DNA from 3 places in the Amycolatopsis sp. cmx-4-83 genome. Region 2 is predicted to be linked to each of the others. Evidence: riboswitches for the same ligand, from Rfam matches in the RefSeq annotation. Region 2 holds a riboswitch; each other region holds the start of a gene.
The links. A riboswitch is a leader RNA that binds a small molecule or an ion and turns the genes downstream of it on or off. The one in region 2 is predicted to bind S-adenosylmethionine.
Positions count from the first base shown of each region.

Region 1 (10,028 bases), on a different contig from region 2:
AGTCGGGCGGCAACTGGGCCATCAACACCGGCAACGGCTACTACGGCGGCCTCCAGTTCGACAAGCGCACCTGGGACGCCTACGGCGGCGACGCGTACGCGAACCTGCCGAGCCAGGCTTCGCGCGAGCAGCAGATCGCGGTCGCGGAGAAGGTCCGCGACGCGCGTGGCGGCTACAGCGCCTGGCCGGTCTGCGGCAAGAAGGCCTGAGTTTCGCTTCGGAACGGCCCCCGTCCTTTTTGGGCGGGGGTCGTTTCGTCTGCGGTCCGCACCGAGCGGAACAGGGCCGGAGTACGGTCGGTAAGCTCGCCCGGTGGTTGAACTGTTGGGACCGGCCGAGATCCGGGCGCTGGCGGCCGAGCTGGACGTGCGGCCGACCAAGAAGCTCGGGCAGAACTTCGTGCACGATCCCAACACCGTCCGGCGGATCGTCGAGCTGGCGAACGTCACCGAGGACGACGTCGTCCTCGAGGTAGGGCCCGGGCTCGGGTCGCTGACGCTGGGCCTGCTCGCCACCGGGGCGCGGGTCGTCGCCGTCGAGATCGATCCCAAGCTCGCCGCGCGGCTGCCCGAGACCGTCGCCGAGCGGGGGGCCGAAGCCGCCGGCCGGCTGACCGTCGTCGGGGCCGACGCGCTGCGCGTCAAGAACGCCGACCTGCCCGGCGAGCCGACCGCGCTCGTCGCCAACCTGCCCTACAACGTCGCCGTGCCGGTCGTGCTGCACCTGCTCGCCGAAGTGCCCTCGCTCGCCTCCGGGCTCGTCATGGTGCAGACCGAGGTCGCCGAGCGGATGGCGGCCGGGCCGGGCAGCCGGATCTACGGCGTCCCGAGCGTCAAGCTCGCTTGGTACGGTCCCGCACGGAAAGTCGCCGCGGTACCACGGTCGGTGTTCTGGCCGGTGCCCAACGTGGATTCCGCGCTCGTCGCCTTCGAGCGCGCCGCCACCCCGGCGTCCGAAGACCGGGACGGTCTCTTCTCCCTGGTTGACGCCGCTTTCTCACAACGCAGGAAAACGCTTCGCGCCGCGCTCGCGGGCTGGGCGGGCTCGGCCGAACGGGCCGGGGAGCTCCTGACGGCCGCCGGGGTCGACCCGAAGACCCGGGGAGAGCAGCTCGACGTGCACGCTTTCGCCCGGATCGCGGCACGCGCGCGGGTCCACCACTGAATCCACCACAGTGGAGGCGGTGAAAAACGCACGTTTCGGCCGTCACCCCGTGACTGCGACACCTCCAGTCGTGTGATGTGGGCCAACGGGCTTGCTTTCGCTCCGTGGGATCGGCTTAACTCAGTACGTCCATCCCGAGCGACCGAGAGACCTGGCTCGTCGAAGTCGCAGCAACCACCCTCCACAGGGCAGGTGCTACCGCCAGGACCGATGGAGGCCGTTTTCGATGAAGAGGGTAGCTCGCCCCCTGCTGTTGACCAGGCGCCGCGTTGTCGACGAAGGCCGCCGCTCCGTCTCCGCATGTCGACGCTCGCGCTGAGCTTCGTCTGAGCCGACACACCCCTTCTTCACGCACCGTCCACTGAGGACGGACACTCGCTTGTGGCCGGGCGCGCCCTCGTGCGCTGCGCCCTGTTTTTCTGGAGCTATCGTGATCACGGTCGAAAACCTGTCCAAATCCTTTGCCACCAACGGAGATTCCGTCGTCGCCCTGCACGACGTGAGCGTCGAGGTCCAGGCCGGCTCGCTGTTCGGCGTCGTCGGCCCGGCCGGTTCGGGCAAGTCCGTCCTGGCCCGGTGCATCGCGCTGCAGGAGCGCCCCGACCGCGGCGTCGTCCGGCTGGACGGCCTCAACACCGGCACGCTCGACGGCCGCCGCCTCCGCGAGATCCGCCGTCAGCTCGGGGTCGTTTCGACGAAGCCGGAGCTGATCGCCGAGCGCACCATCGCCGGCAACATCGCTTCCCCGCTGGAGCAGCTCGGCGTCGACGGCCCGCAGCGCCGCAGCCGGGTCGGCTCGCTGCTCGACCTCGTCGGCCTGACCCCGCGCGCCGCGCAGCGTCCCGGTGAGCTCACCGCGGGTCAGCTCCGCCGCGTCGCGGTCGCGAAGGCGCTGGCCGCCGCGCCCGCCGTGCTGCTCGCCGACGACCCGACCGCCGGGATCGACCCGGAGGAGGCCGGCTCGGTGCTCACCGTGCTCGACCGCGCCCGCTCCGAGCTCGGCACCACGGTCGTCGTCACGACGCCGGACGCGGGCGTCGTCCGCCGGCTCTGCGACGACGTCGCGGTGCTGGAAGACGGCACCGTCGTCGAGCGCGGCACCGTGCTCGACCTGATCTCGAACCCGGGCAGCCGCACCGCGCAGGCGCTGCTGCCGGCCATCGAGACGTCGCGCTCGCAGTCCTCGCGCTACGACCGCGCGGTCGACGTCGTGCTGGTCGGGTTCGCGTCGGTGGGCGCGCTGCTGCCCGAGGCCGCCGGCCGCTTCGACGTCGAGTTCGCCACCATCGGCGGCGGGCTGACCCGGATCGGCGACACCCCGGTCGGCCGCTTCCGCCTCGGCGTCCGCGGCGAGCGCGCCGACGCGGCGCTGGCGTGGGTCGCCGAGCGCGGCGGCCACGTCACCCAGACCGCCCGCGGCCCCCAGGCCGTCGTCGCCGCCTGATCCCATCTGTCGCGAAGGCCACCTCGAGGAATTCGAGGTGGCCTTCACGGCGTTCAGCGGGAGCCGCGCGGGAGGACGAGGAACGCGGTGAGGGCGGCCGCGGCGACGATCGCCGCCGCCCAGGCCGACGCCGTCGTGTAGCCGTGGACGATCGCCGTCGGCGTGGTGAGGCCCGCCGAGACCGCGGTGGCGATGGTGTTCAGGGCGGCCGTGCCGAGGGACGCGCCCACCTGCTGCGACGTCGTCACGAACGCCGAAGCCGCGCCCGCGTCCCGCGCACCGACGTCGCGGGTGGCGACGTTCAGCACCACCGGCATGCACAGCCCGGCCCCGACGCCGAGCAGCAGCTGCATCGGCAGGACGACCCCGGCGTAGGACGCGTCCGGCGTCAGCCGCGTGGCCGCCACGAGCCCGCAAGCCAGCACGGACAACCCGCCCGCCAGCAGCGGCCGCGGGCCGACGCGCGGGAGCAGCCGTCCCGAAAGCTGGGTCGACGTCAGCATGTTCGCCCCCAGTGTCGGCAGGAACGCCAGCGCCGCGGCGAGCGCGCCGTAGCCCATCACGACCTGCAGCTGGTAGGTCAGGAACAGGAACATCCCGAACGCGCCGAACGAGGCCGCCCCGATCGTCAGGTAGGCGACGGCGCGAGCGCGGTCGCGCACCACCGCGAGCGGCAGCAGCGGGTGCGGGTGCCGGGCCTGCCGGCGCGCGAACCAGCCGAGCAGGAACAGCGACAGCACGAGGAAACCCAGCACCGGCAGGGAAAATCCCTGAGTGGCCACTTCGGACAGTGCGTGCACCAGCAGCACGACGCCGCCGCAGCTGAGCGCCGCACTGGTCCAGTCCAGCTGCGTGTCGCGGTGCGCGGCCGTCGGCGGCACGGCGAACCAGGCGCCCAGCCCGGCCAGCACGGCGACCAGCACGTTGACGTAGAGGCTCCAGCGCCAGTCGAGGAACTGCGTGAGCGCGCCGCCGACGGTGAGGCCCAGCGCGGAGCCGGACATCATGATGGCGCCGAAGATCCCGAACGCCTTCCCGCGTTCGCGGGGGTCGGTGAAGGTGAGCGTCAGCAACGACATCGTCGACGGCGCCAGCAGCGCGGCGAACACGCCCTGCGCGGCGCGGGCGCCGATCAGCCAGCCCGCCGACGGGGCCGCGCCGCCGACCGCGGACGCCACGGCGAACCCGGCGATGCCGACGAGCAGGGTGGTGCGGCGGCCGAGCCGGTCGGCCAGCCGCCCGCCGAGCAGCAGCAGGCCGCCGAACGCCAGCGTGTACGCCGAGATCGTCCACTGGCGGCCGGTGCCGGACAGGCCCAGCGCGCGCTGGGCCGACGGCAGGGCGATGTTCACGACGGTCGTGTCGAGCACGACCATCAGCTGGGCCAGGCCCAGCGCGGCGAGCGCGAGCCAGCGGCCCGCGACGCGCTCCGGCGCGGTGGTGGTCACGGTGAACCCCCGAGGTAAGCTGCAGATGCATTGCTTGTCGGCCGACAAGCAATGCCAAGCTAGGTGATTACTAGTCGGCCGTCAAGTAAGTTGAGGGGTGGAGCATGGCCGGGCGACGCACCGACACGCGCGAACGCATCCAGCGCGTCGCGCTCGAGCTGTTCGCCGAGCAGGGGTACGAAGGCAGCTCGCTGCGGGAGATCGCCGAGCGGCTCGAGGTGACGAAAGCCGCGCTGTACTACCACTTCCGCACGAAGGAGGACATCGTCACGAGCCTCCTCGAGGACTGGGGGACGGCGCTCGACGACCTCCTCGAGCGCGAAACCCGGCCCGAGGAGCTGCTCACCGCGTACGCCGGGCTGGTCGAAAGCAAGTTCGGCCCGGTCATCGGCCTGGTGCAGCGCAACGCGACGGCGTTGAAGGCCATCGCCGCGGGCGCCGGGCTCGCGGACCGGATGCTCCGCCTCCACGAGCTGCTCTGCGGCGGGTCCGACGCCCCCGAAGCGAGCCTGCGCGCGCGGCTCGCGCTGGTCGCCGTGCAGCTCACCAGCGTCGAAGGCGGCCCGGAAACCCCGCCGGACGTCGCGCTCGCCGTCGGGCTCGACATCCTTTCTCCTGGTCGGAACGCGGACACGTAGGCTGGTCGGGTGCTCGCCGTAGTTCCGCCCCCAGTCACCGTCCGGGTCCCGGCCAAGGTCAACCTGCACCTTTCGGTCGACGACCTGCGCGAAGACGGTTACCACGAGCTGGTGACCGTGTTCCAGGCGCTGTCGCTGACCGACGAAGTGACAGTCGCGGTCACCGACGACCCCGGCATCGAGGTCTACGGCGAAGGTGAAGGCACCGTCCCGACCGGCCCGGAAAACCTGGCGTGGCGGGCGGTCGAACTGCTCGCCAAGCACGTCGGGCGCACCGGCGAGCCGAAGGTCCGGGTGGTGCTGCGCAAGGGCATCCCGGTCGCCGGCGGCATGGCGGGCGGCAGCGCCGACGCGGCGGCGACCCTGGTCGGCCTCGCGTCGCTCTGGAACCTCGACGTCACGCGCGACGAACTGGCCGGGCTCGCCGCCGGCCTGGGCAGCGACGTCCCGTTCGCGCTCTACGGCGGCACCGCGCTCGGCACCGGGCGCGGCGAGCACCTGGTCCCGGTGCTTTCGCGGCACACGTTCCACTGGGTGCTGGCGTTCGACTCCGAAGGGCTGTCGACGCCGAAGGTGTTCAAGGAGCTGGACCGGCTGCGCGCGGCGGGCAAGCCGCCGCGGATCGGTTCGCACACCCCGGTCGTCGAGGCGCTGGCCTCGGGCGACCCACGCCAGCTGGCCCTCCTGCTCGGCAACGACCTCCAGGCGGCGGCGGTCTCGCTGCGCCCGGAGCTGCGCCGCACGCTCCGCGCGGGCGTGAACGCGGGCGCGCTCGCGGGCACGGTGTCCGGCTCCGGCCCGACGTGCGCGTTCCTCTGCGAAGGCGCCAACTCGGCGGTGGAGGTCGCCGCGGAGCTGTCGGGCGCGGGGGTGTGCCGCACGGTCCGCGTGGCCCACGGCCCGGTCCCGGGCGCCCGCGTGGTCGGCGGCGACGACGCGAACCGGCCGACACCGCCGCGGGTGCACGCGTGAAGCACGCGGAATTCGCGTTCCCCGGCCCGCTGCGCGACAAGCTGGTCGCGGCGATCCTGCGCGGGGAGAAGACGTCGACCACCGGCCTGCTGGCCGAATACGAGAAGTACGGCGAAGAACTGCCCGTCGTCGGCGAGCGCGAGCTGATGATCGACTCGGCGGGCGTCGGCGTCGCGGTGCTCGAAACCACCGAGGTGCGCGTGCTCTCGCTGTCCGAAGTGGACTTGCGGCACGCGCTCGACGAAGGTGAGGGCTTCACCAGCGTCGCCGAATGGCGCGCGGACCACACGGACTACTGGCAGAGCGCCGAAATGCGCGCCGCCATGGAAGATCCGGAATTCACCGTGGACGACACGACGCAGGTCGTGGCGACGCGGTTCGTGATAGTGGAAAGGATCGGCTGAGCGGATGGCCAACCTGGTCAACCTGGAGTCGGTGAGCAAGTCCTACGGGATTCGCCCGCTCTTGGACGGTGTGTCGCTCGGGATCGCGGCCGGTCAGCGCATCGGCGTCGTCGGGCTCAACGGTGGTGGCAAGACCACCCTGCTGGAAGTCCTTTCCGGACTCGCCGAGCCCGATTCCGGGCGGGTGAGCCACGTCGGCGGCCTGCGGATGGCCGTCGTCACCCAGCGCACGGAACTGCCGGACGGCAGCACGGTCGGCGACGTCGTCCTCGAGCGCTACGGCGCCGAGCACGAGTGGGCCGCCGACGCGCGCGTTCGGTCCATTGTAGACGGATTGGGGATCACCGCGATCGGGCTGGACAAGCCGACCGCGAACCTCTCCGGCGGCGAGCGGCGGCGCGTTTCGCTGGCCGCCGCGCTGACCGGCGAACTCGACCTCGTCGTGCTCGACGAACCGACCAACCACCTGGACGTCGAAGGTGTCCGCTGGCTGGCCGACCACCTGCTCACGCGCCGGATCGCGGTCGTGGTCGTCACGCACGACCGGTGGTTCCTCGACACCGTCGCGACGCTGACGTGGGAGGTCGCGAACGGCCGCGTCGAGCAGTACGAAGGTGGTTACGCCGACTGGATCTTCGCCCGCGCCGAACGGGCGCGGCTCGCGGCGACGGCCGAAGAGAAGCGGCAGAACCTGGCCCGCAAGGAACTCGCGTGGCTGCGCCGCGGCCCGCAGGCGCGCTCGTCGAAGCCGCGCTACCGCATCGAAGCGGCCGAAGCGCTGATCGCCGACGTCCCGCCGCCGCGCGACTCCGTCGAACTGCAGGCGTTCGCCAAGCGGCGCCTCGGCAAAACGGTGCTGGAGCTGGAAGACACGACGTACGCGGTGGGTGACCGGACGCTGCTCGACCACGTCACCTGGCGGATCGGCCCGGGCGACCGGATCGGCCTGGTCGGGGTGAACGGCTCGGGCAAGACGTCGCTGTTGAAGCTGCTCGGCGGTGACATCGAGGGGTCGACCGGCCGCCGGATCGAGGGCAAGACGGTCGCGCTCGCGCACCTGCGCCAGGAACTCGACGACCTGCCCGGCGACCTGCGCGTGCTGCAGGCGATCGAGCAGGTGGCCGGCCGCGTGGTGTTCGGCAAGCAGGAGATGACGGCGTCGCAGCTGGGCGAAAAGCTCGGCTTCCCCCAAGCCCGCCAGTGGACCCCGGTCGGCGACCTTTCGGGCGGCGAGCGGCGCCGGCTGCAGCTGTGCCGCCTGCTGATGGCCGAGCCGAACGTGCTGCTGCTCGACGAACCGACGAACGACCTGGACATCGACACGCTCCAGCAGCTGGAGGACCTCCTCGACGGCTGGCCGGGCACGATGGTCGTGGTCTCGCACGACCGCTACCTGGTGGAACGCGTCTGCGACACGATCGTCGCCCTCTTCGGCGACGGCCGCATCACCCACCTGCCGGGCGGCATCGAGGAGTACCTGAACCGCCGCTCGGCCGCGAAGGAGAGCACCGGCCCGGCCCCGTCCGCGGCGAAGGTGGAGGCGAAGAAGTCGGCAGCGGACCTGCGGGCGGCGCAGAAGGACCTCGGCCGCCTGGAGCGCAAGCTCGACCAGCTGCACGCGAAGGAGGAGAAGCTCCACGCGTCCTTGCTGGCGGCGGCGACGGACCCGGCGAAGCTGATGGAGCTGAACGCGGAGCTGAAGGGCGTGCAGGGGGAGATCGAGGACGTCGAGGCGCGCTGGCTGGAGACGTCCGAACTGCTGGAGTGACGACGGACCGCTCCGGCGGGCCGCGGTGGCCGGTCCGCGGGCTCGGGCAAGTCGCCCCGTGCGGACGCGGTGCGAGCGCCTCGGCGTGCCCTGCGTCGAGTTCGAATCCTTCTTCCACGGCCCGGCTGGACCGTGCGGGAGACGTGGCAGGCCGGCGTCCTCGGCTGCCTGGCGGGCGAGGTCTGGGCCATCGAGTGGCCGGGCGAAGCGGTCCGGGAGCGGATGACCGCGCGCTTGGACGTGCTGGTGTGGCTGGACCACCCGCGCACCCTGACGGTGGCCCGCGTCGTCAGCCGCACCCCGAAACGGCGCGTTGGCCGCGGCTCGAAGCACATCGCCGGCATCGCGTGGCGGTACCACCCGATCACGCGGGCCCGGGTTCGCCGGGTCATCGAGGCCGCCGGCTTCAAGGGCCGGTTTCCGCGTTGGTGGGCAGATGTCGACCGTGTCCCAGTAATGTTCCCGCCATGAGCAGGTTCGTGGACACGCTGGTCGCCACCGCGACGGGGCGGGGACAGCAGCGGGGCATGGTCACCGGGGAGCCGAAGGAGCCGGTGCGGCGGACCTGGGCCGAGGTGCACCAGGAAGCGCGGCGGATCGCCGGGGGACTGGTCGCCGGGGGGTTCGAACGCGGGGGTGCCGTCGCGGTGCTGGCCGCGGCGCCGGTGCTGATCGCGCCGACCGTGCAGGCCGTTTGGCTGGCCGGGGGCAGCGTCACCATGCTGCACCAGCCGACGCCGCGGACCGATCTCGCCGAGTGGGCCGAGGACACCGTGCGGGTGCTCGGGATGATCGGGTCGAACCTGGTGCTGCTGGGCGAGCCGTTCGACCAGCTCGCGCCGGTGCTGGCCGAAAAGGGCATCGGCTACCGGCTGATCAGCGATCTCGCCGGCGCCGAGCCGCTGGAAGACGTCGTCGTCACCGACGAAGGCGAAACCGCGCTGCTGCAGCTGACCAGTGGCTCCACCGCCGACCCGAAGGCCGTGCGGATCACCTACGGCAACCTGTACTCCAACGTCAAGGCCATGGTCGACCGCGCGGAGTTCGACTTCGACGTCGACGTGATGGTGTCCTGGCTGCCGACCTTCCACGACATGGGCATGGTCGGCTTCCTGACCGTGCCGATGACCTTCGGCGTCGAGCTGGTCAAGATCACGCCGGTCGAGTTCCTGTCGGGCCCGCTGATCTGGCCCCAGCTGATCACCAAGTACCACGGCACCACGACGGCGGCGCCGAACTTCGCCTACGCCATCGTCGGGCGCCGGATGGCCCGCGTCGACGACGACAACGAGTACGACCTCTCGAAGCTGCGCATCGCCCTCAACGGCGCCGAGCCCATCGACGAGACCGCCGTCCAGACGTTCGTCGACGCCGGGGCCCGGTTCAAGATGCCGGCGGAGTGCGTCTTCCCGGCCTACGGCATGGCCGAAGCGACCCTGGCCGTCTCGTTCGCGCCGCTGTTCACCGGGCTGACCCTCGACGTCGTCGAAGCGGACGCGCTCGAGGCGGGCAACCGCGCGGTGCCGGTCCCCGAGGGCGACCCGCGGCGCGGCACCGACGACGTCCGGTCGTTCGCGCTGCTCGGCCGTCCGCTGGACGGGCTCGAGGCGGAGATCGTCAACGAGGCGGGCGAGCGCGCCGGCGACCGCGAAGTCGGCGAGATCCGGCTGCGCGGCGAGGCCGTGACGCCCGGCTACCTGACGATGGACGGCCCGGTCGCCACCCAGGACGACGAGGGCTGGCTGAACACCGGCGACCTCGGCTACCTGGTCGACGGCCAGATCGTCATCTGCGGGCGCCGCAAGGACGTCATCATCATGGGCGGCCGCAACCTGTACCCGACGGACATCGAGCGCGCGGCGACGTCGGTCGAGGGCGTGCGGGCCGGCAACGCGGTCGCGGTCCGGCTGGACGCGGGCAGCCGCCGCGAGCGGTTCGCCGTGGTCGTGGAGTCGAAGCTGGCGGGCGACGCCGAGGCGGAGAAGAACCTGGTGAAGCAGGTCTCGGCCCGGGTCCGCGACGCGGTCGACATGCGCCCGTACGCGGTGGTGGTGCTCCCGGCGGGCAGCCTGCCGAAGACGCCGTCGGGCAAGGTCAAGCGCGCGGCCACGGCGGCCCAGTTCGCGGACAGGATCAAGAAGAACGCCGACGCCTGACACGTCACTTTCCCTATGAAAGTGCCGCGCCCGG
Region 1 covers NZ_JAEBEF010000002.1:905,349-915,376, forward strand. Annotated here, with positions in the region: gene ACLJQM_RS09425 (transglycosylase family protein) at 1-209, shown strand, start outside; gene rsmA (16S rRNA (adenine(1518)-N(6)/adenine(1519)-N(6))-dimethyltransferase RsmA) at 313-1,164, shown strand; SAM riboswitch class I at 1,291-1,381, shown strand; gene ACLJQM_RS09435 (methionine ABC transporter ATP-binding protein) at 1,595-2,608, shown strand; gene ACLJQM_RS09440 (MFS transporter) at 2,662-4,056, opposite strand; gene ACLJQM_RS09445 (TetR/AcrR family transcriptional regulator) at 4,161-4,694, shown strand; gene ACLJQM_RS09450 (4-(cytidine 5'-diphospho)-2-C-methyl-D-erythritol kinase) at 4,704-5,666, shown strand; gene ACLJQM_RS09455 (ASCH domain-containing protein) at 5,663-6,070, shown strand; gene ACLJQM_RS09460 (ABC-F family ATP-binding cassette domain-containing protein) at 6,075-7,838, shown strand; gene ACLJQM_RS09465 (hypothetical protein) at 7,971-8,309, shown strand; gene ACLJQM_RS09470 (fatty acyl-AMP ligase) at 8,306-9,994, shown strand.
Region 1: linked by a shared signal. The riboswitch ahead of ACLJQM_RS09435 (methionine ABC transporter ATP-binding protein) and the one ahead of thrC (threonine synthase) in region 2 are both predicted to bind S-adenosylmethionine.

Region 2 (10,028 bases):
GTCGGCGGTGGCGGCGGGAGCCTGCCTGGCGGGGTTCCTCGTCCTGGTCGGGCCGGAGCCGAGCGTGCTGCGGGCCGGGGTCATGGCGGCGGTGGCGTTGCTGGCGCTGGCGCTGGGCCGGCGGGGTTCGGCGTTGCCCGCGCTGGCGTTCGCGGTGTGCCTGCTCGTGGTGGTGGATCCGGCGATGGCCACGGACTTCGGGTTCGCGCTGTCGGTGTGCGCCACCGCCGGGCTGGTGCTGCTCGCGCCGCGCTGGGCCGGCGGGCTGGTCCGCCGCGGGGTTCCGCCGGGCGTCGCCGAAGGACTGGCGATCCCGCTGGCCGCCTTTCTGGTGACGTCGCCGGTGCTCGCGGGCATGGCGGGCTCGGTGAGCCTGGTCTCGGTGCTGACCAACGTCCTCGCCGCGCCGGTGGTGGCCCCGGCGACGGTGCTCGGCGTGCTGGCGACGGTCACCGGCCCGTGGTGGCCGGGTGCCGGGGAGTTCCTGGTGCACCTCGCCGATCCCGAAGCCCGGTGGCTGATCACGGTGGCCCGGCACGGCGCGCGTGCGCCGGGTGCGGTCATCGCCTGGCCGGGAGGCTGGTGGGGCGGGCTCCTCGCCGCCGCCGTCCTCGCGGTGCTGGTGCTGGCCGCCCGGCGACGGCGGGTGCGGTTGCTCATGGCGGTGCTGGCCGCCGGCGCGTTGCTCGTGCTCGTGCCGGTCCGGGTGCTGGCGCCGGCGTGGCCGCCGCGGAACTGGGCAGTGGTCGAGTGCGACGTCGGCCAGGGCGACGCGGTGGTGCTGGCGACCGCCGAACCCGGGCGGGCCGTCGTCGTGGACACCGGGCCCGAACCGGGGCCGGTCGACGAATGCCTGCACCGGCTGGCCGTCGACCGGATCCCGCTGCTGGTGCTGAGCCACCTGCACGCCGACCACATCGGCGGGCTGGCGTCGGTCTTCGACGGCCGGGCGGTCGGCGGGATCGCCGTCGGGGCGGGGCGGGCGCCGGAGTGGGCGTGGCGGCAGGTGGCCGCGGAAGCGGCCCGGCAGGCGGTGCCGCTGGTGGAGCTGAACCCGGGGGAGCGGCTGGCCTGGCCGGGATTGTCGCTCGACTTCTTGGGGCCGCGGTACGTACCGGCGCGCTCGGCGGGGCAGGACGGAACGACCATCAACAACAGCTCGGTCGTGCTGCGGGCGGACACGGCGGCGGGCCGGGTTCTGCTGACCGGCGACGTCGAGCTGGCCGCGCAAGCCGACCTGCTCGCCGACATCGGTGACCTGAAAGCGGAGGTGCTGAAAGTCCCCCACCACGGTTCGCGTTACTCGCTGCCGTCTTTCCTCACGGCGGTGGCGCCGCGGGTGGCCTTGGTCAGCGTGGGCGCCGGCAACACCTACGGCCACCCGAACAAGTCCACAATGGACACCTTGACGGCGCTCGGTGCGCTCGTCACGCGGACCGACGTCGACGGCGACACGGCGGTCGTGACGGACACGGCGGGGCCGGCGGTCGCGCGCCGGGGCGAGCCTCGTGGCCCGCCGCGCCGCTGAAACCCGGGGCACGCCTCGCGGCGCGCCCCGGGCCGGCGGACGTCAGTAGCCGAGCGCCTTGTTCACGGCGGCGGCCGACGGGGGCACGATCGCCTTGGGACCCACGTGGTTCTCGATCGCGTCGAGGGTCTTGAGGCCGTCGCCGGTGATCAGCAGGACGGTCTCCGCGTCCGGGTCCAGCTTGCCCGTCTCGATCAGCTTCTTCGCCGTGGCGACGGTGACGCCGCCGGCCGTCTCGGTGAAGATGCCTTCGGTGCGGGCCAGCAGGCGGATGCCTTCGACGACCTCTTCGTCGGTGACGTCCTCGATCGCGCCACCGGTGCGGTTGACGACGTCGAGCACGTAGGGGCCGTCGGCCGGGTTGCCGATCGCCAGCGAGCGGGCGATGGTGTCCGGCTTCACCGGCTGGACGACGTCATGGCCGGCGCGGAACGCGGCCGACACCGGCGAGCAGCCGGTGGCCTGGGCGCCGAACACCTTGTACGGGCTGGCGTCCACGAGGCCGAGCTGGCCCAGCTCACGGAAACCCTTGTCCACCTTGGTCAACTGCGAACCGGAGGCGATCGGCACGACGATCTGCGAGGGGATGCGCCAGCCGAGCTGCTCGGCGACCTCGAAGGCCAGCGTCTTCGAGCCTTCCGAGTAGTACGGCCGGACGTTCACGTTCACGAACGCCCACTTCGGGTGCTCGCCGGCCAGCTCGGTGGCGAGGCGGTTGACGTCGTCGTAGTTGCCGTCGACCGCGACGAGGTCGCCGTCGTACACGGCGGTGGTGAGGATCTTGGCGCGCTCGAGGGACTTCGGGATCAGCACGACCGACCGCCAGCCGGCGCGGGCCGCGGCGGCGGCCGTCGCGTTGGCCAGGTTGCCGGTCGACGGACACGCGAGCACCTCGAAGCCGAACTCGCGGGCCGCGGCCAGCGCGACGGCGACGACGCGGTCCTTGAACGAGTGCGTCGGGTTGCCGGTGTCGTCCTTGACCCACAGGCGCTTGAGGCCGAGTTCCTTGGCGAGGCGGTCGGCGCGGACCAGGCGGGTCGCGCCCGGCTCGGTGTTGGGGATCTCTTCGACGTTGGACGGAACCGGGAGGAGTTTCTTGTAGCGCCAGATGTTCTTGGGGCCGGCCTCGATGTCTTCGCGGCGGACGCGGCCGAAGTCGTAGGCGACCTCGAGCGGCGAGAAGTCTTCGGCGGAGACGAATTCGGGGGCGAGCGGCTGCCGGTGGCCCTCTTCCTTCGACACCAGCTCGACGGCGGGACCGAGGTCCGGGGTCTTGGTGGTGGAGGTCGTGCCGAGGGTTGCGGTCATCGCGAGGTTCCTTCCTCATCTGCCCCGCCGAAGCGGGCCGGAATTGGCACCGTGGTCGTCAGCTACCCCGCGATCGCGGGATGACGGGCTGTACGCCGGTTGCCGGGGCTTCGTCGGGCCGTTCCCTCTGCCCCTCTGGATGAGCGGTATTCAGTTGTCGGTGCGCGCACGCCGGGATTCCCCGGGGCGGGCTGCCTCGCCTACACCGTACGACATGGTGCTCGAGCCGTGCCATGGTGTCCGCTCGACATCACCGGAGCGGGCGCACCGCGGCGCGGGTGAGAGGATTCGGGGGTGACCGCGCAAGCCACCGCCCCGGCCCCGCTGCACCTGGTGCTGGGTGACGAAGAACTGCTGATCGAGCGGGCCGTCCGCGAGACGCTGGCCGCCGCCCGCGCGATGGACGCCACGGCCGAGCTGACCCGGGTCCGGGTGTCCGATCTCACAGCCCCCGAGCTGGCCGAACTGGTGAGCCCGTCGCTGTTCAGCGAGGGCCGCGTGATCGTCCTCGAATCGGCGCAGGACATCTCGCAGGAGCTGGCCGACGCCGTGGCGTCCTACCTGAAGGACCCGGCGGAGGGGGTCGTGCTCGTCGTCGTCCACACCGGGGGCGGCCGCAGCAAGGCGGGCAAGACGCTCCCGGCGTCGCTGAAGAAGGCCGGGGCCGAGATCACGGAGTGTCCGAAGCTGACGAAGCCGGCCGAGCGCGAGCAGTTCGTGCGGCACGAGGTGCGCCGGGCGGGCGGCAAGATCGACCCGGCCGGGGTCGCCGCGCTGATCGACGCCGTGGGCTCCGACCTGCGCGAACTCTCCTCGGCGGCCAATCAGCTGGTGGCCGACACGGGCGGGACGATCGACACCGACGCGGTCCACCGGTACCACCGCGGCCGCGCCGACGTGACCGGGTTCGCGGTCGCGGAGAAGGCCGTCAGCGGCGACCGCTCGGCGGCGCTGGAGTCGTTGCGCTGGGCGATGCAGCTGGGGGTCCCGCACGTCCTGGTGGCGGACGCGCTGGCCGACGCGGTCCGCACGATCGCGCGCGTCTCGGGGGCCGGGCGCGGCAACCCGAACCAGCTGGCGGGTGAGCTGGGCATGCCGCCGTGGAAGATCCGCAAGGCGCAGGGCCAGTCCCGCGGGTGGAACCAGGACGGCCTGGCCACGGCCATGCGGGTGGTCGCACGGCTGAACGCCGAGGTCAAGGGCGTGGCGGCGGACCCGGGCTACGCGCTGGAGCGCGCTGTCCTCGAGGTCGCGGCGGCCAAGGGCGACCGCTGACCCCGGACACGGAGAAGGCCCCGGCCGGAGCCGGGGCCTTCCCAGAAATCAACCAGCTCAGAGCGCGTTGACGCGCTTGGCCAGCGCCGACTTCTTGTTGGCGGCCTGGTTGGCGTGGATGACGCCCTTCGAGACGGCCTTGTCCAGCTTCTGGGCGGCGTCGCGCTGCAGCTCCGTGGCCTTGGCCTTGTCGCCGGCGTCGGCCGCTTCGCGGACCTTGCGGATCGCGGTCTTCACCGAGGACCGGATCGCCTGGTTGCGCTGACGCGCCTTCTCGTTCGTGGTGATGCGCTTGATCTGCGACTTGATGTTGGCCATGAGGCAACTCCTGCTTTCACTCGGTGAGATCCGCCGCCGCGCTCGTTCGGCCCCGCTGAAAAGCGGGTTTCCTCCATGACGGAATGCCGCACGGCAACGAGCGTCCACTTTAACAGCCCAGCTCGCGGCGGCTTCCGGCGGCACCTGATCACCGGGGGTACGGTGGACGGCGGTCAGTGCCTAGGGTTCCGTCGCCGGTCCGCACGCCGTACACACAACCAGGGCCGGGCGGGTCTGGTCCGAGCGGCACCATCGGCGGGCCCGGACGGCCGGTCGTTCATCTGACGGGGCAAAAGCCTGGAGGACCCGGTTTTCGCGCCCGCGAAAACCCGTGAGGGGTCCCGTGAACGCCACCGCCCTGTCCCTCGTCCTCGTCGCCGCCGTGGTGCACGCCGCGTGGAACCTCGCCGCCAAGCGGATCTCCTCCGGCGGCACCCAGTTCGTCTGGCTCTACTACACCGTCGGCGCGGTCGTGCTCTTGCCGATCACGGTGGTGCAGCTCGTCGTCGAAGCGGACCGTCCACAGTGGAGCTGGCTGCTCGCCGGGTTCGTCACCTCGGTGCTGCACATCGCCTACGGGATCGTGCTGCAACGCGGCTACCGCGTCGGTGACCTGTCCGTCGTCTACCCGGTCGCCCGGGGCACCGGACCGCTGCTGTCGGTGCTGGCCGCCGTCCTGGTGCTGGGTGAACGCCCCGGGTGGCTCGGTCTCGTCGGCGCGTTCCTGGTCATCGCCGGGGTACTGGTGATCAGCACCGGCCGTGGCGGCGGTGACCCGCGGGCCCGCCGGGCCGGGATCGGCTACGGGCTGCTGACCGGGGCCGTCATCGCCGGGTACACGCTCTGGGACGCGCACTCGGTGACCGGTCTCGGCGTGCCGCCGGTCGTCTACTTCGGCCTCGGCTCGATCCTGCAGAGCGTGCTGCTCGTGCCCGGTGCGCTGGCCGGCCGCGCCGAAGTGACGCGGATCTGGCGCGAGCAGCGCCGCGAGGTGTTCGTGGTCGGGCTGCTCTCGCCGGTCGCCTACATCCTCGTCCTGTTCGCCCTCACGATGGCGCCGGTCAGCCTGGTCGCACCCGCCCGCGAGCTGAGCATCGTGCTCGGCGGCCTCGCCGCGTGGCTGGTGCTGGGCGAACGCGACGCCGTGCGGCGGCTCGCCGGCTCGGTGCTCGTGCTGTCCGGCATCGCCGCGATTGCGGCCGCCTGAGCCCGTCCGGTAGGGATGGTGCGATGGAAGTCCTGAAGAGCAGGCTGATCATCCGCCCGCGCGACGCCGCCGCGACCACCGCGTTCTACCGCGACACCCTCGGCCTGGCCGTCGAGCGCGAATTCCCCGGCGGCACCGTGTTCTTCCTCGGGCACGGCTCCCTGGAGGTCTCCGGCGAGGGCGAGACGGGCTCGTCGCCCGATCTGGTGCTCTGGCTGCAGGTCCGCGACCTGGCCGGCACCCTCGCCGACCTCGAGGCCAAGGGCCTGGAACCGGTCCGGGACGCCCAGCGCGAGCCCTGGGGCCTGGACGAGGCCTGGATCGCCGACCCGGACGGCACGCGGATCGTCCTGGTCGAGGTCCCCGAAGGCCACCCGATCCGGACGGACACCCGCTAGGCGGGCTTGACGGCGCGCAGCTGGGCGGCGAGCGCGGCGAAACCGGGCGGCTCCCAGGTCCACGTCTGCAGGTCGGCGAAGCCCGCCGCCGTGGCCTCGTCGGCCAGCACGTGCCTGCTCACGGGCAGCCACTTCTCGTGCGCGGACAGCAGCAGCCGTCCGCCGGGGCGCAGGACCCGGAACAGCTCGGCGAAGCCCGCCGCGCGGTCGTCCCAGAGCATGACGTTGTTCACGGTCAGGACCACGTCCACCGACTCGCCGGGCTCGCCGGTGCGCGCGGCCGAACCCTCTCGCAGCTCGGCGCGGTCGCCGCAGCGGTCGTGGCACAGCGCGAGCATCTCGGGGGAGGGGTCGACGCCGATGGTGCGGCCGGCCAGGCGCGCGGCCGCGTCGAGGCCGACGCCGGGGCCGGGGCCGATGACCAAGGCGGTTTCGTCCGGTTCGATCTTCGCGAGGTCGACGACGCGGTGTTCGGTCGCGGCGTTGCCCCGCGCCATCACCCAGCCGCCGAGGCGGCCGAGCGGTCCCGAAGGGTGACCGAACGCACGGTCGAGAACGCGGGAAAACCCGCTGGTCTCCGGCTGGGGAGGGGGTGCCGGCTGGTGCGGAGTGCTCATACTTCGAGGGCACCACGGATCGCGAAACCCCGCATCGGGGATGACCCCCACCCGCACCCGGAGGGCCATGGGACCATAGAGGTGGCCATCCCCGACTTTCCGAGGACTCATTCGAGTGACGACGTTCGCCGACACCACCTTCACGCCGCCGGAGCTCATCCGGAACTTCTGCATCATCGCGCACATCGACCACGGCAAGTCCACCCTGGCCGACCGCATGCTGCAGCTCACCGGCGTCGTGGAAGAGCGGGCCATGCGCGCTCAGTACCTCGACCGGATGGACATCGAACGCGAGCGCGGCATCACGATCAAGGCGCAGAACGTCCGGCTGCCCTGGCAGGTCGACGGGCAGGACCACGTCCTGCACATGATCGACACGCCCGGCCACGTCGACTTCACCTACGAAGTCTCCCGGGCCCTGGAGGCGTGCGAAGGCGCCGTCCTGCTGGTCGACGCCGCGCAGGGGATCGAGGCCCAGACGCTGGCCAACCTCTACCTCGCGCTGGAGAACAACCTCCAGATCATCCCGGTGCTCAACAAGATCGACCTGCCCTCGGCCGACCCCGACAAGTACGCGGGTGAGCTGGCCCACATCATCGGCTGCGAGCCCGACGACGTCCTGCGGGTGTCGGCCAAGACCGGCATGGGCGTCGGCGCGCTGCTCGACGAGGTGGTGAAGTCGGTCCCGGCGCCGCAGGGCGACGCGGACGCGCCGGCGCGGGCGATGATCTTCGACTCGGTCTACGACACCTACCGCGGCGTCGTCACCTACATCCGGGTGGTCGACGGCAAGATCACCCCGCGCGAGCGCATCAAGATGATGTCCACCGGCGCCACCCACGAGCTCCTGGAAGTCGGCATCATCTCGCCGGAACCCAAGGCCAGCAAGGGACTCGGCGTCGGCGAGGTCGGCTACCTGATCACCGGTGTGAAGGACGTCCGGCAGTCGAAGGTCGGCGACACCGTGACGTCCGAGCGCCACGGCGCCAAGGAGGCGCTGGCGGGCTACCGCGAGCCGAAGCCGATGGTCTACTCCGGGCTTTACCCGGTGGACGGCTCGGACTACCCGGAGCTGCGCGAGGCGCTGGACAAGCTCCAGCTCAACGACGCCGCGCTCGACTACGAGCCGGAGACGTCGGTGGCGCTGGGCTTCGGCTTCCGCTGCGGCTTCCTCGGCCTGCTGCACCTGGAGATCACGCGCGACCGCCTCGAGCGAGAGTTCGGCCTCGACCTGATCTCGACGGCACCCAACGTGGTCTACGACGTCGTACTGGACGACGGCAAGGAAATCCACGTCACCAACCCCTCGGACTGGCCGACCGGCAACAAGATCGACAAGGTGCTGGAGCCGGTCAGCAAGGTCAGCATCCTGGCGCCGTCGGAGTTCATCGGCACGATCATGGAGCTGTGCCAGAACAAGCGCGGTCAGCTGCTCGGCATGGACTACCTGTCCGAGGACCGGGTCGAGCTGCGCTACAACCTGCCGCTGGGCGAAATCATCTTCGACTTCTTCGACACGCTGAAGTCGCGGACGCGCGGCTACGCGTCGCTGGACTACGAAGAGGCCGGCACGCAGTCGGCGGACCTCGTCAAGGTGGACATCCTGCTGCAGGGCGAGGGTGTCGACGCGTTCTCCGCGATCGTGCACAAGGACGACGCCTACAACTACGGCAACCGCATGGTGAACCGGCTTCGCGAGCTGATCCCGCGGCAGAACTTCGAAGTGCCCATCCAGGCCGCCATCGGCGCGCGGATCATCGCGCGCGAAACGATCCGCGCGATCCGCAAGGACGTTCTCGCCAAGTGCTACGGCGGTGACATCTCGCGGAAGCGGAAGCTGCTGGAAAAGCAGAAGGAGGGCAAGAAGCGGATGAAGACCGTCGGCCGCGTCGAGGTCCCGCAGGAAGCCTTCGTCGCCGCACTGTCCACTGAGGACTCGGGTAAGAACAAGAAGTGAGTGTCGCCTCGAAGTGACACCGGCGCCGTTGTTCACTCTTACGCGTGAATAACGGCGCCGAACCCGTGTTCGATGCGGTTTCTGTCGGTGCTCTCTGGTGCTCTGGTGCGAAGAGCGAAAGGAGGGCACGATGACTCTCATGATGGACTTCCAGTATCCGACCGGGTCGGGCCCCATGACGGTGCGCGACCTGGAGGGGATGCCGGATGACGGCCGAAGATACGAGCTCATCGACGGGGCGCTGCTCGTGACCCCGGCGCCCGGGCTGCGGCACCAGAAGATCGCCTACCGCCTCTACGGCGTGCTGGAAGCGGCGTGCCCGGCCGAGTTCGACGTGCTCGGCGCGCCGTTCGCGGTGCACCACGGCGACCGGATCGAACTGCAGCCGGACGTCCTGGTCGGCCGCGCGGAGGACTTCACCGAGAAGGACCTTCCGGCGCCGCCCGTGCTCGCCGTCGAAGTGCTGTCGCCGAGCACGGCGATCTACGACCTGAACCTCAAGAAGGCGGTCTACGAGCGGCTCGGCACGGGCAGCTACTGGGTGATCGACCCGGCCGACCCCGCGCTGACGGTGTTCGAGCTGGACGAAGAGGGCCACTACCAGCAGGTGGACAAGGCGGCGGGCGACGAGGTCCTGGAGGTCGAGCTGCCCTTCCCGGTGCGGATCGTGCCGCGGGAGCTGCTGGGCCGCCGCGGTTAGCGGCCGGGCCGGTCAGTGGTGGCGGATGCGGGGTGAGCCGCGCAGCTGGGCGTGCAGCTGCCGGTGCCGCAGTTCCTTGCGGAGGCGCTCGACGACGGCGTCGAACAGGGCCGGGTCGAGGATCGCCGTCTGCTCGAACTGCCGCCGGCCCGGCGGCGCCGGAGCGAGCCGGCCGCGGGGCGCGTAGCGCTGCACCGAGCTTTCGACACCACCGCCGGTGACCAGGTCGACCCACAGGGCATCGCGGACGAAGCCGTCGCCGAAGCGGGCTGAGCGGCGCGGCGTGATGTCGGCGATCTGCGTCCACGGGATCACGCGGGTGCTGAGGGTGCCCGCGGGCAGGCGGAGGCCTTCGTCGCCGACGGTGAGGTCCTGCAGGCCCGCGAAGCCGCGTTTGAGCTCGCGGGCGCGGGACGCGCGGTAGACCAGCACGGCGAGGAGCACGGTCGCCGCGTAGGCACCGCCGATCAGCCACGGCGACTGACCGCGAACCAGCCCGAGGGCGAGCACCACGCCGAACCCGGCGTCGGCGACGAAGAGCACGCCGAGCAGGACCTTGACCGGCGTGGTGACGCGAGGCGGTGACTCGGACAACGAACGACTCCCGGAGACGGAAGGATCAGGAATTGCCGATTATCCGGTCCGCCCGGATGAACACCGCGACCCGCCGCTCTTCGGCCATCACGCGGTCGTACTCGTCCCAGTCGTCATGAGTCCCGG
Region 2 covers NZ_JAEBEF010000009.1:504,084-514,111, forward strand. Annotated here, with positions in the region: gene ACLJQM_RS29230 (ComEC/Rec2 family competence protein) at 1-1,528, shown strand, start outside; gene thrC (threonine synthase) at 1,571-2,836, opposite strand; SAM riboswitch class I at 2,849-2,982, opposite strand; gene holA (DNA polymerase III subunit delta) at 3,131-4,111, shown strand; gene rpsT (30S ribosomal protein S20) at 4,169-4,429, opposite strand; gene ACLJQM_RS29250 (DMT family transporter) at 4,773-5,636, shown strand; gene ACLJQM_RS29255 (VOC family protein) at 5,660-6,034, shown strand; gene ACLJQM_RS29260 (class I SAM-dependent methyltransferase) at 6,031-6,651, opposite strand; gene lepA (translation elongation factor 4) at 6,767-8,608, shown strand; gene ACLJQM_RS29270 (Uma2 family endonuclease) at 8,739-9,308, shown strand; gene ACLJQM_RS29275 (hypothetical protein) at 9,321-9,902, opposite strand; gene ACLJQM_RS29280 (pyridoxamine 5'-phosphate oxidase family protein) at 9,928-10,028, opposite strand, start outside.

Region 3 (10,028 bases), on a different contig from region 2:
GCGGCGTAGTAGGTGTCCTGGGTGAAGAACTGCGTCGCCGGGTAGCCCGTGCCGCCGACGCCGCCGGTGCCGAGGTGCTGCTGCTCCAGCGGTCCGGAAACGAGGTTCACGGCGTCGCCCTCGGCCGGGCTCCGGCGCGACAGCAGCCGCACCACCGCCGCGCCGATCAGCGCGAAACCCAGCAACGCCAGCGGAAACCAGAAACGCGGTCCTCTCCCCATCGGGCCAGGCTAACGCTCAGCAGAACGGCGGGAGCTCCCGCGGGTCGCCGACCGGCGCCCAGCGGCCGTCCACCTTCGCGTACTCCCAGTCCGCTCCGCGCGCGACGATCCGGCGCAGCGCCAGCAGCACGCGGTCGACGTGCTCTTCGGTGCTGCCCAGGCCGAGGCTGACGCGGATCGCCTGCTGCCCCTCGCCACCGGCGACGGCGATCAGGCGCTTGGCCGCGATGTGGGCGCAGAAGGCGCCGTCGCGCACGCCGATGCCGTACTCCGCGGACAGGACCGCCGCGAGCCAGCCCGGGTCGAACCCCGCGACGGTGAAGCTGACCGTGCCGACGCGGTCGACCGGCGCGTCGAACAGGCGCAGTTCGGCGCAGCCCGGGATGCTCTCGAGTCCCTTGCGCAGCCGGGTGAGCAGCGCCTGCTCGTGCGCGACGACGGCGTCCCAGTCGCGGGAGAGGGTCTCGCACGCGACGCCCAGCGCGTACACGCCGACGGTGTTGGGCGAACCGGCTTCGTGGCGCTCGGGGCCGTCGTTCCAGACGACGGCGTCTTCGGTGACGAGCTTCGTCGCGCCGCCGCCGGCGAGGTACGGGCGCGCGGCGCGCAGCCAGTCCGCGCGGCCGATCAGCGCGCCGGCGCCGAAGGGGGCGTACAGCTTGTGGCCGGAAACGGCGACGTAGTCGACGTCCAGGTCCCGGATCGAGATCCGGCGGTGCGGCGCGAGCTGCGCGGCGTCGAGGGCGATGCGGGCGCCGTGCTTCCGCGCCACGGCGGCGATTTCGGCCACCGGGAGCAGCTCACCGGTCACGTTGGACGCGCCGGTGACGACCACGAGCCGGGGCCCCTGCGGGGAACCCGCGAGTGCTTCGTCCACAGCGGACACTGCCGCGAGGCGGGTGCGCGGGGCCGGGATCCGCCGGACGTTCGGGCCCTGCCACGGCAGCAGCGCGGCGTGGTGCTCGGTGTCGAAGACGACGACGGTGGTGTGCCGCGGCAGGCTGCGGGCGAGCAGGTTGAAGGAGTCGGTGGTGTTGCGGGTGAAGACGACGGTGTCGGTCCGGCGGGCGCCGACGAACCGGCGCAGGACGTCGCGGGTGCGCTCGTAGAGCTTGGTGGAGACCTGCGAGGCGAAGCCGGCGCCGCGGTGGACGCTGGCGTACCAGGGCAGGAACTCGTCGACCTTGGCGCGGACGGCGTCGAGGCAGGGGGCGCTCGCCGCGTGGTCGAGGTTGGCGTACCCGATGGTTTCGCCGGTGACGAGCGGGACGCGCAGCGACGCGCCGGCGACAGTGGGGATGCCCTGCGGGGCAAGGGTTTCGGTGCCACGGGCGGCCGGGGCGGTGGCGAGACCCGGTTCGGCGGCGTGCGGGGTTCCGGAAGTCGTGGCGCTGGTGCGGTCGATGGCGAGAGTCATCGGGGTGCCTCCTGGCGGTCCGGGGGACCCCGGCGAGGGGCCCGCGCTTGCCCGTCGCGGGACGCGACCGGCCCGGTCTTCACCCGGGGCACCCCACCGCGGTAGGAGGGTTGCCGGCCAGCAAGCCGGGGCTTCGCGCTGGCACTCATGACCTGGCACAGAAGGTAACCGAGAACGCGCCGGGTGGCCAACCCCCTCCTCACATTCTGAGACGCCGTTCACAGCGCGCCCTGGTCAGAGCTTCGCGCGGAACCGGCCGGGCAGCGGGATCACGGCGTCGTCGGCGAGGTGCGTCGCGGTGCCTTCGTACTGCTCGGCGTGGTCGAGGGTCACCCAGTGGCCGCCGGCGCGGTGCTGCAGGTGGCCGGTGGCGGCGAGCGGCGTGGGTAGCCACCCATGAGAACGAGAGCCGGCCGCGTCAGCGACCCGACTCGCCCTTCCAGCGGGCCAGGCGCCCGGCCCGGTCGACGGCGCGCAGGCGGAGCTCGACGGCGTCGCGCACCGCCGACGTCGTGACCACCAGCAGCTGGTCGTGCTCCTGCAGCCGGCTGGTCTTCTGCGGGGTGAAGCCCGCTTCGCCGCGGACGACCAGGCTGACCGTCGCGCCGACGGGGAGCCGCAGCTCGGAGAGGTACACGCCGTGCAGCTTGGACCCGGGCTGGATGCGCACCTGCAGCAGTTCGGCGCCGAGCTCGTCCAGCGGGGCCGAGTCGACCTCGATCTCGTGCGCCTCGGACTTCTTCGCCAGCCCGAGCCAGCGCCCGAGCGGGCCGAGCGTCGCGCCCTGCAGCAGCGTCAGCACGATGACCAGCACGAACACCGCGTCGACCAGCCGTTGCGCGCCGGGCACCCCGTGCGACAGCGGGATCATGGCGAGCACGATCGGCACCGCGCCGCGCAGTCCGGCCCACGACAGGAACGCCTGTTCCCGCCACGGCAGCCGGAACGGCAGCATCGCCAGCACGACCGAGATCGGCCGCGCCAGCAGCAGCACGACGGCGCCCGCGACCAGGCCGGGCACGATCGCGTCGAGCAGCCGGCCCGGCGAGGCGAACAGGCCGAGCAGCACGAACAACCCGATCTGGGCCAGCCAGCCCAGCCCCTCGGCGAACGAGAGCGTGTCGGAGCGGTGCGGGAGCCGCGAATTGCCGAGCACCAGCGCGGCGACGTAGGTGGCGAGCAGCCCGGACGCGTGCAGCAGCTGCCCGGACGAATACGCCACGACGCACACCGCGACCGTGGCCAGCGGGTACAGGCCGGTCGCCGGCAGCGCGGCGCGGCGCAGCGCGATCCCACCGAGCCAGCCGAACGCGAGCCCGATGGCCAGGCCCGCCGCGAGCTCGTAGACCACGAGCAGCGGCAGCGACCAGTCCACAGTGGTGCCTTCGGCCAGCACGACGACGGCGATGTAGGCCGGCGCGTCGTTGATGCCGGACTCCAGTTCGAGCGCGCCGGTGAGCCGTTTGCCGATCCCGGCCGAGCGGAGCACCGAGAACACCGCCGCCGCGTCGGTCGAGGCGAGCACCGCGCCCCACAGCAGCGCGATCCGCCAGTCGAGGCCCAGCAGCCAGTGCAGAGCCGCGCCGGTGACCGCGACGCTGACCACGACGGACACTGTGGACAGTGCGATACCGATGCCCAGCGCGGGTTTGACGGCCGACCACCGCGTGGTCAGCCCGCCTTCGGCGAGGATCATGACGAGCGCGGCGAGGCCGAGCGACTGGGTCAGCTCGGGGTTGTCGAAGCGGATGCCGAAGCCGGCTTCGCCCAGCAGCACGCCCATCGCGAGGTAGAGCAGCAGCGAGGGCAGGCCGAGCCGGATCGAGACCCGCACGGCGAGCACGGAGGCGAGCAGCACGACGCCGCCGACGCCGAGCAGCACGGGAAGCTGGTCCATGCCGCCTCCCTCCCGAGTGCCGTGGGGCCCTCAGAATAGTGAGGCGGGCGGGTTAACACGTTCGTGTACCGCTGCCGCGAGTCGGACACCCGGTGTGTTAAGGACAGCCGAGCGCGTCGAGCTCGACCCCGAGCGCCGCGAACGGCCGCCGCGCCGCCGGGAGGACCTTCACAGCGCGGTGCCCGTCGCGGACGACCCAGCCGGCGTCGACGGCCCGGTCCAGCAACGCCGCCGGGAGCGCGCCGGCGAGGTGGTCGCGGCGCTCCGTCCAATCCAGACAGTCGCGCAGCAGCGCCCGCCGCCCGGCGGCGACCGGCACGCCGAGACCGTCCAGGACCTCGCGGCCGTGCCCGGTCAGCGTCAGGCCGTCGGCGGTGTCGACCAGCCCGGTCGCGAGCATGCCGTCGCGGAGGGCGACCCCGAGCACGCCGGCGAGGTGGTCGTAGCAGGTGCGCGCGAAGCCGAGCCGCTTCACCCGCAGCGACGCCTTCAGCCCGGTGACCGGGCGGTGTGCGGCGTGCTGGGCCAGGTGCTCGATCAGCTCGGCCACGCGCGGGTCGGCGATCCGCACGTAGCTGGCGCGGCCCTGCTTGACGCGGGCGACGAAGCCGGCGTCGGACAGCCGCGTGACGTGCTCACTGGCGGTGGAGAGCGCGATCCCGGCCGCTTTCGCGAGCTCGCCGACGGTCCAGGCCCGCCCGTCGAGCAGGACGAGGCACATGGTGGCCCGGCTCGGGTCGGCGAGCACCGCGGCGACCTCGGCGAGGGCGATCGTCTCCATGCCCCCACGCTACGAGCTCCACCCTTCGGCCCCCGCCGAAGCGTCACTTTCATAGGGAAAGTTCCGTCCAAGGACCCGGCACTTTCACGTGAAAGTGCCCACCTGGGAGCCGCACTTTCACGTGAAAGTGCGGCTTGGGCGGTCAGAGCGCTTTCAGGAACTTCGCCGCCAGGGTGACCGCCGGGCCTGAGTCGTTCGAGTTCTCCAGCACCACCGCGAACGCCACGGTCCCCCGGTACCCGACGAACCAGCCGGTCGCGTCGGAACCGTCGCCGAACTGGGCCGTGCCCGTCTTGCCGAACACCGTTCCCGCGCCCGCCGCGGCTCGGCCCGTTCCGCTGGTCACCACCGCGCGCATCAGCTTGCGGACCTCGCCGAGCACCGCTGCGGGCGGGGCCGAGTAGCCCTTGACCACCGTGGTCGGGAGGTCGTGCCACAGCCTCGGCGTGATCGCCTTGCCCGCCGCCACCGTCGCGGCCATCACCGCGCCGCCGAGGGCGCTGGCCTGGATGCGGCCCTGGCCGAAACCGTCCTCGACCTGCTCGTCCTTGCTCGCCGCCGGCTCGACCTTGCCCAGCTCCGTCTTGATGCCGGGGATCTCGTAGTCGGCGTTGAGGCCCAGCTCGTCGGCCGCCTTCTTCAGCCCGTCCGCCGGGAGCGCCAGCGCGAGCTGCCCGAACGTCGTGTTGCAGGACCGCGCGAACGCCGTCTGCAGGTTCGTCGCGCCCAGCTCGAAGTCCTCGTTGCGCACCGTGCGCGTGCCGATCGTGGCGACGCCGGGGCAGTCCACCGGCGAGCCCGCGGTGAGCCCGCTCTGCTGGACCGCCGCCACGGACGTCGCGATCTTGAACGACGAACCGGGTTCGTACAGCCCGCTGAGCGCCTTCGGGGAGTTCCCGGCCGCCGCGTTCTGGGCGACGGCGAGGAGGTCGCCCGAGCCGGTGTCGAGCGCGACCAGCATGGCCGATCCCGGGTAGCCGTCGACCGCGGCCTGCGCGGAGTTCTGCGCGGCCAGGCTCAAGCTCGACGTCAGGGGCTTGGACCCGGCGTCGGCCGGCTTCCCGAACAGCGTCTCCAGGCTCTTGCCTCCGACGTCGACGCGCTGGACGGCGAACCCGCTGCCCGAAGCGGCCGTGACCTGGCCGGCGAGCGCCGACCGCAGCAGCGGCGCCGGGTTGCCCTCGACCGGGCGCAGGCCGCCCGACCCGGCGATGAGCAGCGGCTTGCCGTCGCGGTCGGCGACCGCGGTGGTGTCCGTCGCGACGGTGCCCACCACCAGCCGCTGGCCCGCCTCCAGCTTCGGGTGCAGCAGCGACGGCGCCCAGTGCACGAGCCACTTGCCGCCGGCCAGCCCGAGCTGGAACTGCACGTCGTAGCTCCACAGGCCGCCCTTCAGCGACCACGAGAAGGTGAACGTGCCCCCGGTCGTCTTCGCGCCGGCCGGCGTCGGCTGCAGCAGGGTCAGCTTGGCCCCGACCGACGTCGGGTTCAGCGTGTTCCGGGCGTCCCGCAGCGCCACCGCGGCCGCCGCGTTGTCGTCGGTCAGCCGGGCGGCCGCGTCGGGGTTGTTCTCGGTCAGGTCCTGCAGGTACTCGGTGATGGCCGAGTGCGGGTCGAGCGCGCCCGGGTTGTCGACCGAAGTCGCCCCGGCTTCCGCCGTCGGCGCCGTGTCCCCGCCGTTGAGCACGAAGAACGCCGCCACCACGACCGCGACGACCAGCAGCGCGCCGCCGATCAGGATCCCGCGTCTCTTGCCAGGACTCATCCCGGTTCCCTCCCCCGTGCCCGCCACGACCGTGAGTGGCAAGTCGGGTCAGCACCTTACTTGCCACTCACGATCGGCGTCAGGCTTTTGCGACCCCGGCGGTCACCTTCGTGCCGTCGCCGACCGTGCCGGCGAAGCCCTCGCCCACCGGCTCGTAGGCCACCGACGTCGCCAGCACCTCCGCGGCCAGGAACTCCTCGTACGCCCGGGCGGCCTCGACGACGTCGGCCGGGGCGTCGACGGTCAGCGCGATCCGGTCCGCGACGTCGAGCCCGGCGTCGCGGCGGGCCTGCTGCACGACCCGGACCAGGTCGCGGGCCACACCTTCGGCCGCCAGCTCCGGCGTGACCTCGGTGTCGATCAGGACCAGCCCGGACCCGCCGGGCAGCTCGGCCGCCGCGCCGCCGCTCTTGGCGACCAGCCGGCGCTCGAACTCGCCCTCCTGCAGCGCGATCCCGGCCGCGACGACGGTGTCGCCCTGCAGCGACCAGTCGCCCGCCTTGACGGCCTTGATCACCGTCTGGACGTCCTTGCCCAGCCGCGGGCCGGCGGCGCGGGCGTTGACCGCGACCTCGAACCCGCCGTGCGCGGCGACGTCAGTGGTCAGCTCGACCGCCTTGACGTTCACCTCGTCGCGCAGGATGTCCGCGAAGGCCGTCAGAGACTCGGCGTCCTCGGCCGCCACGACCAGCGACGACAGCGGCAGCCGCACGCGCAGCTTGTTCGCCTTGCGCAGCGACAGCGCCGACGACGCCACCTGCCGCACCCGGTCCATCGCGGTGACGAGCGCCGCGTCGGCGGGCAGGTCGAGCGCGTTCGGCCAGTCGGTCAGGTGCACCGAGCGGCCACCGGTCAGGCCGCGCCAGACGACCTCGGTGGTCAGCGGCAGCAGCGGCGCCGTGACCCGCGAAGTCACCTCGAGCACGGTGTGCAGCGTGTCGATCGCGTCCTGGTCGCCGGCCCAGAAGCGGTCCCGCGAGCGGCGCACGTACCAGTTGGTCAGCACCTCCAGGAAGTCCCGCACGGTCTGGCACGCGCCCGCGACGTCGTAGCTGTCCATCGCGAACTCGACGTCGGTGACCAGCTCGTGCGTCTTCGCCAGGACGTACCGGTCGAGCACGTTCGGCGAATCCGTGCGCCACTTGCCTGCCACGCCCTCGGCGTTCGCGTACAGCGCGAGGAAGTAGTACGAGTTCCACAGCGGCAGCACGGCCTGGCGGACGGCGTCGCGGATGCCCTTGTCGGTGACGATCAGGTTGCCGCCGCGCAGGATCGGGCTCGCCATCAGGTACCAGCGCATGGCGTCGGAGCCGTCGCGCTCGAAGACCTCGTTGACGTCCGGGTAGTTGCGCAGCGACTTCGACATCTTCGCGCCGTCGGACCCCAGCACGATGCCGTGCGAGACGCAGGCGCGGAACGCCGGCCGGTCGAACAGCGCCGTCGCGAGCACGTGCAGCAGGTAGAACCAGCCGCGGGTCTGCCCGATGTACTCGACGATGAAGTCGCTCGGGTAGTGGTGCTCGAACCACTCGGCGTTCTCGAACGGGTAGTGCACCTGGGCGTACGGCATCGAGCCGGAGTCGAACCAGACGTCCAGGACGTCCTCGACGCGGCGCATGGTCGACTTGCCGGTCGGGTCGTCCGGGTTCGGCCGGGTCAGCTCGTCGATGTAGGGCCGGTGCAGGTTGTCCAGCCGCACGCCGAAGTCCGCCTCCAGCTCGTCGAGCGAGCCGTAGACGTCGGTGCGCGGGTACGCCGGGTCGTCGGACTGCCACACCGGGATCGGCGTGCCCCAGTAGCGGTTGCGCGAGACCGACCAGTCGCGCGCGTTCTCCAGCCACTTGCCGAACTGGCCGTCCTTGACGTTCTCCGGGTACCAGGTGATCTGCTGGTTCAGCTCGATCATCCGGTCCTTGAACTGCGTCACCGCGACGAACCACGACGAGACCGCGCGGTAGATCAGCGGGTTGCGGCAGCGCCAGCAGTGCGGGTACGGGTGGTCGTAGGTCTCGTGGCGCAGCAGCAGCGCGCCCTGCTCGGCCGCGGAACCCGTGCCGTTCTTCAGGTCGCGGATGATGTTCGGGTTGGCGTCGAACACCTGCTGGCCGGCGTAGTCCGGCACGGTCGCGTCGAACTTGCCCTGCGCGTCGACCGGCGTCACCGGGGTGATGCCGGCGGCGTCGGTGACGACCTTGTCCTCTTCACCGTAGGCGGGCGCGATGTGCACGATCCCGGTGCCGTCTTCGGTCGTGACGTAGTCCGCGGGGAGGACCCGGTGCGCGTTCTCGGTGCCGGTGAAGTACGGGAACGGCGGCGCGTAGCGGGTGCCGAGCAGCTGCTCGCCGGTGTAGCGCGCGACGACCGGCGGCTCTTCGCCGAGTTCCCGCGCGTACGCGGCGACGCGTGCTTCGGCGAGCAGGAACCGCTTGCCGTCGCTCTCGACGACGACGTAGTCGACGTCCGGGTGCACCGCCGTCGCGAGGTTGGACGGCAGCGTCCACGGCGTCGTCGTCCAGATCAGCAGGTAGGTGCCGTCGAGCTCGGTGCCGTTGTCCTGCAGCCGGAAGCCGACGGTGACGGCCGGGTCCTGGCGGGTGGCGTAGACGTCGTCGTCCATCCGCAGCTCGTGGTTGGACAGCGGCGTCTCGTCGCGCCAGCAGTACGGCAGGACGCGGTAGCCCTCGTACACGAGTCCCTTGTCCCACAGGCGTTTGAACGCCCACAGCACCGACTCCATGTAGCTGACGTCGAGGGTCTTGTAGTCGTTGTCGAAGTCGACCCAGCGGGCCTGGCGGGTGACGTAGTCGCGCCACTCGTTCGTGTAGCGCAGGACGGACTCGCGCGAAACCTCGTTGAACTTCGCGATGCCCATCTCGTCGATCTGGGCCTTCTCGGTGATGCCGAGCTGGCGCATGGCCTCGAGTTCGGCGGGCAGGCCGTGGGTGTCCCAGCCGAAGCGGCGCTCGACCTTGCGGCCCTTCATCGTCTGGTAGCGCGGCACCAGGTCCTTGACGTACCCGGTGAGCAGGTGGCCGTAGTGCGGCAGGCCGTTGGCGAAGGGCGGGCCGTCGTAGAAGACGTACTCGTTGTCGCCGCGCTCGCCGGCCGGGCGCGCGTCGATGGTCGCCTGGAACGTCCGGTCCGTCTCCCAGTAGGCGAGGACCTGCTTCTCCAGCTCGGGGAAGGACGGCTGCGACGGGACGCCCGCACCGTCGTTCAGCTGGGCCTGGGGGTACATCCGGGTGCTCCTCGGTTCGTCGCTCTCGTACGGACGACCGGCTCCCGGTCACCCACACGGGGACGAGACGCCTTGCGGCGTTCCGCGGTACCACCCCGCTTGCCCGCTCTCGCGGGCCGCTTCGTTCGACGGCTGTCACGGGCCGCACCCGTCCGGTTCTACTGAGAGCGGTGAAGCTCGGTTCTTCCGGAGGCTCCCCGGTGATGGCCGGATCGGCGCCTTGCTGGTACCAGGTTAACCGCCCCGCGCAACCCGTTGCCACGAGGGGCGCACCGGAAACGAACGCGACCGCCGCGGCGATCCCCCGTTAGCATGACCGCGTGCCGCCGAAGGGTCCGCGGCCGGAACCCACGGGGGAACTTTTCACGGTGAGCCGCACTTTTCAGGTGGATCTTCGCGGGGTCGTCGACCTCCTCAGCCGCCACCTCTACTCGAGCCCGCGCGTGTACGTGCGGGAACTGCTGCAGAACGCCGTCGACGCGGTGACCGCGCGCCGGGCGCGGGAACCCGGTGCGCCCGCGGAGATCGCGGTCGAGGCCGGCGACGGCGTCCTGCGCGTGACCGACACCGGGATCGGCCTGACCGAAGCCCAGGTGCACGAACTGCTCGCGACGATCGGGCGCAGCTCCAAAAGGGACGAACTGGGCTTCCAGCGCCACGAGTTCCTCGGCCAGTTCGGGATCGGGCTGCTGTCGGCGTTCCTCGTCGC
Region 3 covers NZ_JAEBEF010000020.1:40,297-50,324, reverse strand. Annotated here, with positions in the region: gene ACLJQM_RS44110 (aminotransferase class V-fold PLP-dependent enzyme) at 238-1,638, opposite strand; SAM riboswitch class IV at 1,677-1,791, opposite strand; gene ACLJQM_RS44105 (potassium/proton antiporter) at 2,057-3,535, opposite strand; gene ACLJQM_RS44100 (ArsR/SmtB family transcription factor) at 3,633-4,316, opposite strand; gene ACLJQM_RS44095 (penicillin-binding transpeptidase domain-containing protein) at 4,459-6,081, opposite strand; gene ileS (isoleucine--tRNA ligase) at 6,161-9,319, opposite strand; gene ACLJQM_RS44085 (HSP90 family protein) at 9,688-10,028, shown strand, end outside.
Region 3: linked by a shared signal. The riboswitch ahead of ACLJQM_RS44110 (aminotransferase class V-fold PLP-dependent enzyme) and the one ahead of thrC (threonine synthase) in region 2 are both predicted to bind S-adenosylmethionine.